2 regions of the Maridesulfovibrio bastinii DSM 16055 genome follow, and region 1 is predicted to be linked to the other one. Evidence: predicted binding sites of a transcription regulator. Region 1 holds the regulator's gene; the other holds the start of a gene.
The links. Region 1 encodes sigma-54, which starts transcription at its own class of promoters, with help from an activator protein. Its sites were predicted from a motif close to CTGGCACGGNNNNTGCTT; they were not measured.
Positions count from the first base shown of each region.

Region 1 (4,431 bases):
AACTATTCCGGAATTATTATGCCTTCGATAATAGCAAATAAAATAGTCAAATCTTACGGCCCTAAAGAAGTTGTCAGAGGAATCAGCCTTAAACTTGATGAAGGGGAAGTTGTGGGATTACTCGGCCCTAACGGCGCAGGTAAAACAACAACTTTTTACATGCTTGTTGGCGTGGTAAAGCCTACTGAGGGTGATGTTTATCTTAATAAACATAGAATAACCACTTGGCCTCTTCATGAAAGGGCGCGGCATGGATTGAGTTATCTTCCGCAGGAAAGTTCTATTTTTAAAAAATTATCAGTACGTAAAAATCTTGAAATAATAATCGAACATACCAAAATATCATCTAAAAACGTTTCAAAGCGAGCGGATGAACTTTTGGATCAGCTTGGTATTTTGCGTCTGGCAGATCAAAAAGCGATGTACCTGTCCGGTGGTGAAAGGCGCAGACTGGAAATTGCCCGGGCTCTAATTAACAATCCCAAGTTTATTCTGCTTGATGAACCTTTTGCCGGTATTGATCCTATTGCTGTTATCGAGATTCAGGATATTATTTCCACTTTGAAAGAGATGGGAATCGGGATTTTGATTTCAGATCACAATGTTAGAGAAACACTGACAATATGCGATAGAGCCTATCTTGTTTATGAAGGGCGGGTTATTTTGAGTGGAGCTCCTGAAAATATAGTAAAGAATACTAAGGCTCGACGTTTGTATCTGGGAGATAGTTTTCGGTTGTAGCGATGTTTTTTTAGTGCTGATAAAAAGCTTTTATAGGTTTAAATTGAGACAGGATTTTTGCACATAGTGTAAATTCTGTCTTTTTTTTATGGATTTTGGGAAAAAATGATCGTTCCTAATTTTAGATAATAATTTTGTTTCTAACTAATGGATTTGGATAGCTATTTCGAATTTTAATTATTTTAAATATTCAATATTATACTTATGGTGCTTATCTAAAAAAATAATTTTTTTAGGTGGTTATATCGAGTGGTGCTAGCGTATCTTCAAAATTGTTTTTAAAGTAATTTATAGTTTGTAGATTTACAGGCGTTCAGAACATTGGTACACTTTTTTCATGTGTAAAATTGTTTTTATAAAAAACTATATATTACAGTAATATTCATACTCTTTGTTGCAAGATTTAATTAAGTATGTCATTCTAAAATCAAGTAGTATTTTATATTATTCTTTAAAAATGTATTTTTTTTCTTTTTTCTTTGTTTAATGCTTTTTTAGTTAATAAAAATAATGTGTTAAGACTTTATTGGTAATGGTAAAATATGGGATTGGAATTAAGACAACAGCTTAAGCTTACTCAGCAACTTGTGATGACTCCACAATTGCAACAGGCGATCAAGCTTTTACAGCTTTCCCGTCTTGAGCTTGTGGATACAGTTCAGCAGGAGCTCATGGAAAATCCCCTTCTTGAAGAATATGAAGAGAAGGAGGTTTCTGAAGCTCGTGACAAGGATCAGTCTTCCGCAAGTGGAGAGACTGAAGAGCTGATGAAGAATGCTGACTGGGAGAATTATCTGGGAGAATTTTCCAGCTCTTCCAAGCAATCAATAGTTAGAGAGTCTGAAGCTTATGAAGACGGTCTATCTTATGATGCCCGTCTTACCAAGTCGACAACGCTTGATGGCCATCTTGGCTGGCAGATGACTCTTTCCGATTTTACTGAGAAAGAATGTGAAATAGCAGAAGCCATAATAGGTAACTTGAGTGAGGTCGGTTATCTTTGCATAGGGGTTGAAGAAATAAGTGAGATCTGTTCTGCTTCAGTCGATGAGGTTGAATCAGTTCTTCATAGAATTCAAAGGTTTGATCCTGTTGGTGTTGCAGCAAGAACACCAAAAGAATGCTTGACCGTACAGCTCGAAGTTTTAAAGTTGGACAACGATCCTATTTTAGTTTCTCTGGTTCGTGATCATTTAGAAGATCTGGAAAGAAGGCGTTATAAGCCTCTGGCCAGAAAATTTAAATTGAGCATGGAAGATTTGAAAAGCTATCTGGATTTGCTTCAGACTCTGGACCCGCTTCCCGGTGCAAGTTTTTCCGGGGGTGACCCTTTCTATATCAGTCCTGATGCTTATGTTTATGAGTATGATGGAGAATTTGTTATTGTACTAAACGATGACGGGCTGCCGAAATTGCAGATGAATTCCTTTTATGTGGAAACAACAGAAGCTGCAAAGGGAGCCGATAAAGAATATTTTCAGGATAAGATGCGGTCTGCCCAATGGCTCATGAAGAGTCTTTACCAACGGCAGAGGACTTTATTTAAAGTTCTTGAATCAATAGTAAGGTTTCAGGATGAATTCTTTAGAAATGGTGTAACTAAGCTCAAACCCTTAATTCTGAAGGAAGTGGCTGAAGATATTGATATGCATGAATCTACTGTGAGCAGGATAACAACAAATAAATATGTTGCGACCCCTCATGGTGTCTTTGAACTTAAGTTCTTTTTTAACAGTGCGTTGGAATTGGATGACGGTTCACAGGTAGGTTCAGAATCAGTAAAGGCCATGATAAAGAAGCTTATTTCTGAAGAAGATCCCAAAAAGCCTTATAGTGATGAAAAAATTGCTGAATATCTGAAAGAGAAGCTTGAAATTAATATTGCAAGGAGGACGGTAGCCAAATACAGAACCGCGCTGGGTATAGAATCTTCTTCCAAGCGCAAGAAGGTCTTTTAGCCAGTTATACTGGAATAGCATATTCACCCTAACTTAAGGAGGATCCTTATGAACGTAGCATTCACTTTTAAGAACTTCGATCCGTCTGAACATCTGAAGGAATATGCAAATACCCGTTTTAGCAAGCTTGAGAAGTTTGTTACCAATCCAGATAATACTGAGTTGCAGGTGAATCTTTCCGTGGATAGATTCAGGCATATATCGGAAGTTGTACTTTATTCAGACAATATTCACATCTCTGCATTTGAAGAGTCTGAAGATATGTATTCTACTATTGATATGGTCCTTGATAAGCTTGAAGCCCAGTTGAGGCGGATGCGTGAAAAGATGCGCAGCTACCGGCGTAGTGAAGTTACATCGGCTCGGATGGATGTGATCAGTTTTGACCTTGAAGATAAGGAACACAGACCTCCGCGTATAGTCGAGTCGGATCAGTTTGAACCCAAGCCAATGACGGTCGAAGAGGCCGCCTTACAGCTGGATTCATTAGACTATGATTTTCTCGTTTTCCGCAATGCTGACAGCGAGGGAATAAACGTAATCTATCGTCGTGATAATGGCGATTTCGGTTTAATAGACCCAGGATATTAGTATAATGAAAATAGGTGCTTTTTTGGCAAAGGATCTTGTTATTCATGAACTTGAAAGTGATAGCAAGGAAGGTGTTCTAAAGGAAATGGTTTCGGTCCTGATAGATTCAGGTCTTGATATGAACCCTGACGAAGCTTACAAGGTCCTTATTGACCGTGAAAAATTAGGTACAACAGGCATAGGGGATGGCATTGCCATCCCCCATGGTAAATTTGACTCCATCGAAGATATGTATGTTGTTGTTGGTCGAAGTGAGAAGGGTATTGATTTTGATTCACTTGACCACGAACCATGTCATATCTTCTTTTTGGTTCTGGCTCCTGAGCAGGGTGCCGGTTCTCATTTAAGAACTCTGGCTCAGATTTCCAGACTGGTTAAGGATGATGCTTTCAGGAAAGCTTTTATGCAGACTGAAAGTAAAGATGATCTTTGGAAGGTTCTTCAAAGCGTTTGATTGCGGAGGCAGAGGTGGATAGCGCGGATTCTTTTCCGGTCATTGTTGTAAGTGGTATGTCCGGAGCAGGTAAATCAACAGCCCTCAAAGTTTTTGAGGATTTGAGATTTTTCTGTGTTGACGGGCTTCCGGCAAGTATGCTGCCTCGTCTGGTCAAGTTGTTTAAAGGCAATGACATAACATATCGTGGATTAGTCCTTGGTATGGATCTCAGGCAGAAAAATTTTGTCGAAGAGTGGTCACAGACCAGAAACGAACTTGTTGAGAAGGGTATTAATCCAGCTTTAATATTTCTCGAATCGAGGCTTCCTGAGCTGGTCAGAAGATTTGCGACAACCAGAAGACCTCACCCTCTTGAGTCTAAAGCCATAGGTCTTGAACAGGCTCTTGAGGAAGAAAAAATTATTTTAAATCCATTACGCAATGAAGCTGATCTCATAATTGATACCACCCATTTTTCCATACACGATCTACGTAGAAAAATTCAGGAAAAATGGGTCTTTTTAACAGAAAAAGGCTCAGGGTTGAGAGTGCATGTCATGTCCTTCGGTTTTAAATATGATGTGCCTACCGAAGCGGATATGGTCATGGATTTACGTTTTCTGCCCAATCCTTATTTTGAGCCTGAATTACGCCCTTTGTCCGGTAAGGATAAATCAATTTTGAATTATGTTCTTGGTAAAGAAC
Region 1 covers NZ_AUCX01000026.1:5,393-9,823, reverse strand. Annotated here, with positions in the region: gene lptB (LPS export ABC transporter ATP-binding protein) at 19-741, shown strand; gene rpoN (RNA polymerase factor sigma-54) at 1,284-2,699, shown strand; gene hpf (ribosome hibernation-promoting factor, HPF/YfiA family) at 2,748-3,290, shown strand; gene G496_RS0112910 (PTS sugar transporter subunit IIA) at 3,295-3,744, shown strand; gene rapZ (RNase adapter RapZ) at 3,759-4,431, shown strand, end outside.

Region 2 (4,431 bases), on a different contig from region 1:
GATGCTGCCGAAAATCCGGATGCCAGAGAATTTTTCGAATTTTTTGCTCAGGAAGAGTCAAAACATGAAGTCTTTTTCAGGGAATTAAGAGATCGTATGGGTAACACCGAGCTTCCTCCTGGAAGTGATTTTGAGGAATATACCCGCTACGTGCTTGCTCTCATTGATTCCCATGATGTTTTCAATTTTGATTATACCGAAGCTTTTAATTCAGGTGATTTCAGTTTTGATGATGCTGTGAGAACTGCAATGCGTTTTGAAAAAGACACCATTCTTCTTTTCAGCGAACTTAAGACAATGGTCCCTGATGATGATCGCAGAATCGTTGAAGCCTGTATTGAAGAAGAGCGCGGACATCTCCGTATGCTTGCTGAAAAATTAAAAGATTAATTTTTATTCAGTTATAGATCATGAGAAAGGCCGGGAATGAAATCCCGGCCTTTTTTACTTTTTAACTCCGAGCAGATTGTTGATGACCGCATCCGAGGTGGTAATAACTTTTGAGTTTGCCTGAAATCCTCTCTGGGTCAGAATCATATTTGCAAATTCTGAGGCAAGATCAACGTTTGAAGTTTCCAGATTGTTGGTAACGGTTGATCCCATTCCGTCTTCCTGAGGGACTCCTTCAATGGCTGCACCGGATTCATTTGTTTCGGAAAAGTAATTTGAACCTTCTCGTCGCAGCCCATATTCATTGGTAAAATTATAAAGGTTGATTTTATAGTAATCCACTGAAAGACCGTTTGAGAAAAGTCCTCTCAGCACTCCGTCTTTATCAACTTCAATGTTTTGAAGATACCCTTCACCAAAACCGTCTTGAGACCTGTTTATGGTTGTTGATGATCCCCAGTAGTCCGTTGTGCTTAATCCCTGAATTTTGCCATCGGCCATGCGGGCAAGGTTGGAAGCATTGCTCCCGACATCAGCCGCGGTGGTCCCTGATAAATTCCATTGTCCGTCACCGGCCTTTATACCCAGATTAAGAGCGATGTCCTGTTCGCTGGGAGTTCCGCCGTCAGGATCAGCAAATACAGCTGAAAATTGAGGCATTCCATCCTCATTTATATCAGCCAGCTCCCAATTGGAGAGATCTTTAGCATCTCCTGAAGAATTACTCGAAAGGGTATAGGCACTCATGCTCTGCAAATCTCCGTCACCTGAAAAAGTCAGGGTTCCGGTCATAAGAAGACCGGCTGAGGATGTGCCTGCTGTCTGTGCGGCTGCATCGCTTGAAGGATCGACTCCCACGACAAATTCCCAGTATTTGCGGTCGGAAGTATCACCGTCTGAAGGTGTTACTTTATCAAAATATATTATCAGATCCTGGGCATTACCGTTTTTATCCCATACTTTGATTGAAGAATTGTAGGAATATTTTTCCGCATCAAGAGGAGGCTGTGATGTTCCGTCCCAGTTTTTCATTAAAGCGAAAAACGGATTAGAGCTGTCTGTGGTCTGATCAATGTCAGCTGAATCAAGATTTGAAATCATTGAGACTTCAGTTGTTGCCTTGGGATCGGACTTAATTACATCAATCATATTGCCGTTAGCATCTAGTTCCTGCTTGATGGGCAAAGCAATATCTGTTGATGATGCCGAGATAACCCCGTGCTCGTCTATGGGATATCCCTGAAGAGCGTTGCCGTGGTTATCTTTTAAGATACCGTTTTTATCGAAACGGAAGTGTCCGTCACGGGTGTAGACACGCTCACCGGTATCAGCGTTTCTTACTCCGAAAAAACCCTTTCCACCGATGGCTATATCTGTACTTTCCGTGGACGGATCAAAAGAACCTTCAGCAAAATCAGTTCTAGTATTGGCAAGTCTGACACCGTTACCTATCTGGGCCGATCCGTGATTGTCACCGCCGGCAACAACTCCGGCAGTAGTACCCGGCGCGGCTTTGCTGCTTAAGGTTTCGAAAAAAGCATATCCAGATTTATAGGCAACAGTATTTATGTTTGCAATATTACTGCTGATCTGCTGCATTCGATTGCTGTGGGCCGTAATACCGGAGGCCCCGACGTACATAGATCCGAAAGCCATCCTTGAACTCCTTGTTATTAATCCCGGTCATCTGACTCATGAACGGGCTGTATGCCGTAACCCGGAAAAAAAATCCGGTTCTGTTAAGATATACTAAGATAAGCAAAGGGCATGCCGATGAAATCTAAACAAGAGTTAAAATAAATAAACGGAGAGCTTATTTCGTGGTAATAAATGGGAAATTAAGACTTTTTTGAAGATTTTATTTTGTAGTTGAGGAATTTTTCCAACTTGAGTGAAGATTCGTGGTCAGGATCAAGAATGAGACTTTTGCGGACAAACGTTAAGGCGTTCTTGTAGTTTCCGTTTTCCGCATGTGCTCTTGCAAGGTTGAAATACAGGTTTTCATCGGAATCTGTAAATTCCAGCGCGCGTTCGTAATATTCCACAGCTTCGCTGTACATACCTGATTTTCTGAGACTTATTCCGAATTCGTTGAAAAGGTGCTTGTGCTTTTTCTGGAAAGCAGCATTGAGGCCGACTATTCTTTTAAATATATCCTGCGCCTTATCGTAATCCTGCCTTTTAAGGTAGCACAGGCCTATTCCAAAATTAGCGCGGATGTTACATTCATCAATATCAAGAGCTCTGTCGTACTCCATTTCCGCTGTGAATGTATTCCCGAGCTGCCTCTGACGGTCAGCCTTAGCAAGGATTTTTCCCAGCTTCTTCATGGCGGGGAAAACTTCGTTTGTATAGAGCTCCAGTTCCGGTGAAAAGGAGTCGAGCAGTTCGTCTTTGCTGACAATCTGTTCATCTCCCTGAGGGACTTTCTGGGCATTCAGAGGGCGCAGTGAGATGTCTCCATCCTCATTCTCTTCTCCATAGTAAAGAAAAGTCTGGATGGCTTTTTTTTTGGTGGTTCCAGTACCGATGTAAGAAACAACACGCGTGGAAAAAGCACCTCTTATAATAGGCGCAGCTTCATTATTTTCCATGTGGTCATTCTTATGAATCATTAATATATCACTTTGATTTTTAAGTATTCTTTTTCTTATATTCAGGGTTCCCCGAGGCATCTAATTAGATGGTCATATTAGCATAAAAGAAGGGAAGCGACAATTTGAAAAGATAAAAATCATATTCGCACTACTGTTTCCCATTAATTTCAATTTAGTCTGATTTAGTATATTTTGTCGATTAAAAAAGCGGGACTAAGCCTGCTTAAAAGGCTTAATCCCGCTTAATAATTGATATAAAAAAGGTTACAGTATGTATCTGGACAGATCTCTGTCTTCTACAACATCCTTAAGGCTGTCCTGAACATAGTTGCGGTCTATAAGAACTCGGCCGTTAGGAGTATCCGGAGCTTCGAAAGAGAGCTCTGAGAGTATTCTTTCCATTATAGTGTAAAGTCTTCTTGCTCCGATGTTCTCGGTCTGCTCGTTTATTTTTTGAGCTGTAGAGGAGATTTCTTCGAGAGCTTCCTTACTGTAGTCCAGTTCTATTCCTTCTGTTTCCATCAGGGCTTTATACTGGACAGTCAGAGCATTGCGGGGTTCAGTGAGGATTCTGTAGAATTCATTTTTACCAAGAGCGTTCAACTCAACTCTCAGTGGAAAGCGTCCCTGAAGTTCAGGGATAAGGTCTGAAGGCTTGGAATAATGAAATGCACCTGCAGATATAAACAGGATATGATCTGTTTTAATCATTCCGTATTTAGTGTTGACCACACAGCCCTCAACAATAGGCAGGAGGTCGCGCTGTACTCCTTCTCTTGATACGTCAGTACCACCGCCGCCTTCATGCCTTTCAGCAATTTTATCAACCTCATCAAGGAATATGATGCCGGTCTGTTCAACCCGTTCTTTAGCTATTTCAGTTACTTTATCCATGTCGATCAGTTTTTCTGACTCTTCCTGAATAAGCAGCTCGTAAGCTTCACGGACTTTTACTTTGCGGGTTTTCTTTTTATTGGGGAACATCCTTCCAAGCATATCGGAAACCTGCAATCCCATATCTTCCATTCCGGGCATGGCCATCATTTCCACCTGAGGTCCACCCTGAACAGTTACGTCCAGCTCGACTTCGCGTTCATCCAGCTTGCCTTCACGCCACATTTTGCGGAATTTTTCACGGGTAGAACTGTCTGATTCGGAAATTGTTTCGGGCTTGTTTTCATCCGATTTATTGGAGAAAAATCCCATTCCGTTACTGCTTTCTTTTCTACTGTTGGGGAGCAGCAGATCCAGAAGGTGGTCTTCGGCATGCTTTTCAGCACGCACGCGAACTTTTTCAGTTTCCTCTCCCCGGACAAGGTTTATGCCTATTTCCATAAGGTCGCGGATCATTGATTCTACATCACGTCCAACATAACCCACTTCTGTAAATTTAGTGGCTTCAACTTTGAAGAAAGGACATCCTGCCAGTTTAGCCAGCCTGCGG
Region 2 covers NZ_AUCX01000007.1:233,406-237,836, forward strand. Annotated here, with positions in the region: gene G496_RS0103190 (ferritin-like domain-containing protein) at 1-390, shown strand, start outside; gene G496_RS0103195 (flagellar hook protein FlgE) at 445-2,046, opposite strand; gene G496_RS18700 (tetratricopeptide repeat protein) at 2,229-3,005, opposite strand; gene hslU (ATP-dependent protease ATPase subunit HslU) at 3,252-4,431, opposite strand, start outside.
Region 2: the regulator sigma-54 is predicted to act here: its motif matches at 2,147-2,164, upstream of G496_RS0103195 (flagellar hook protein FlgE).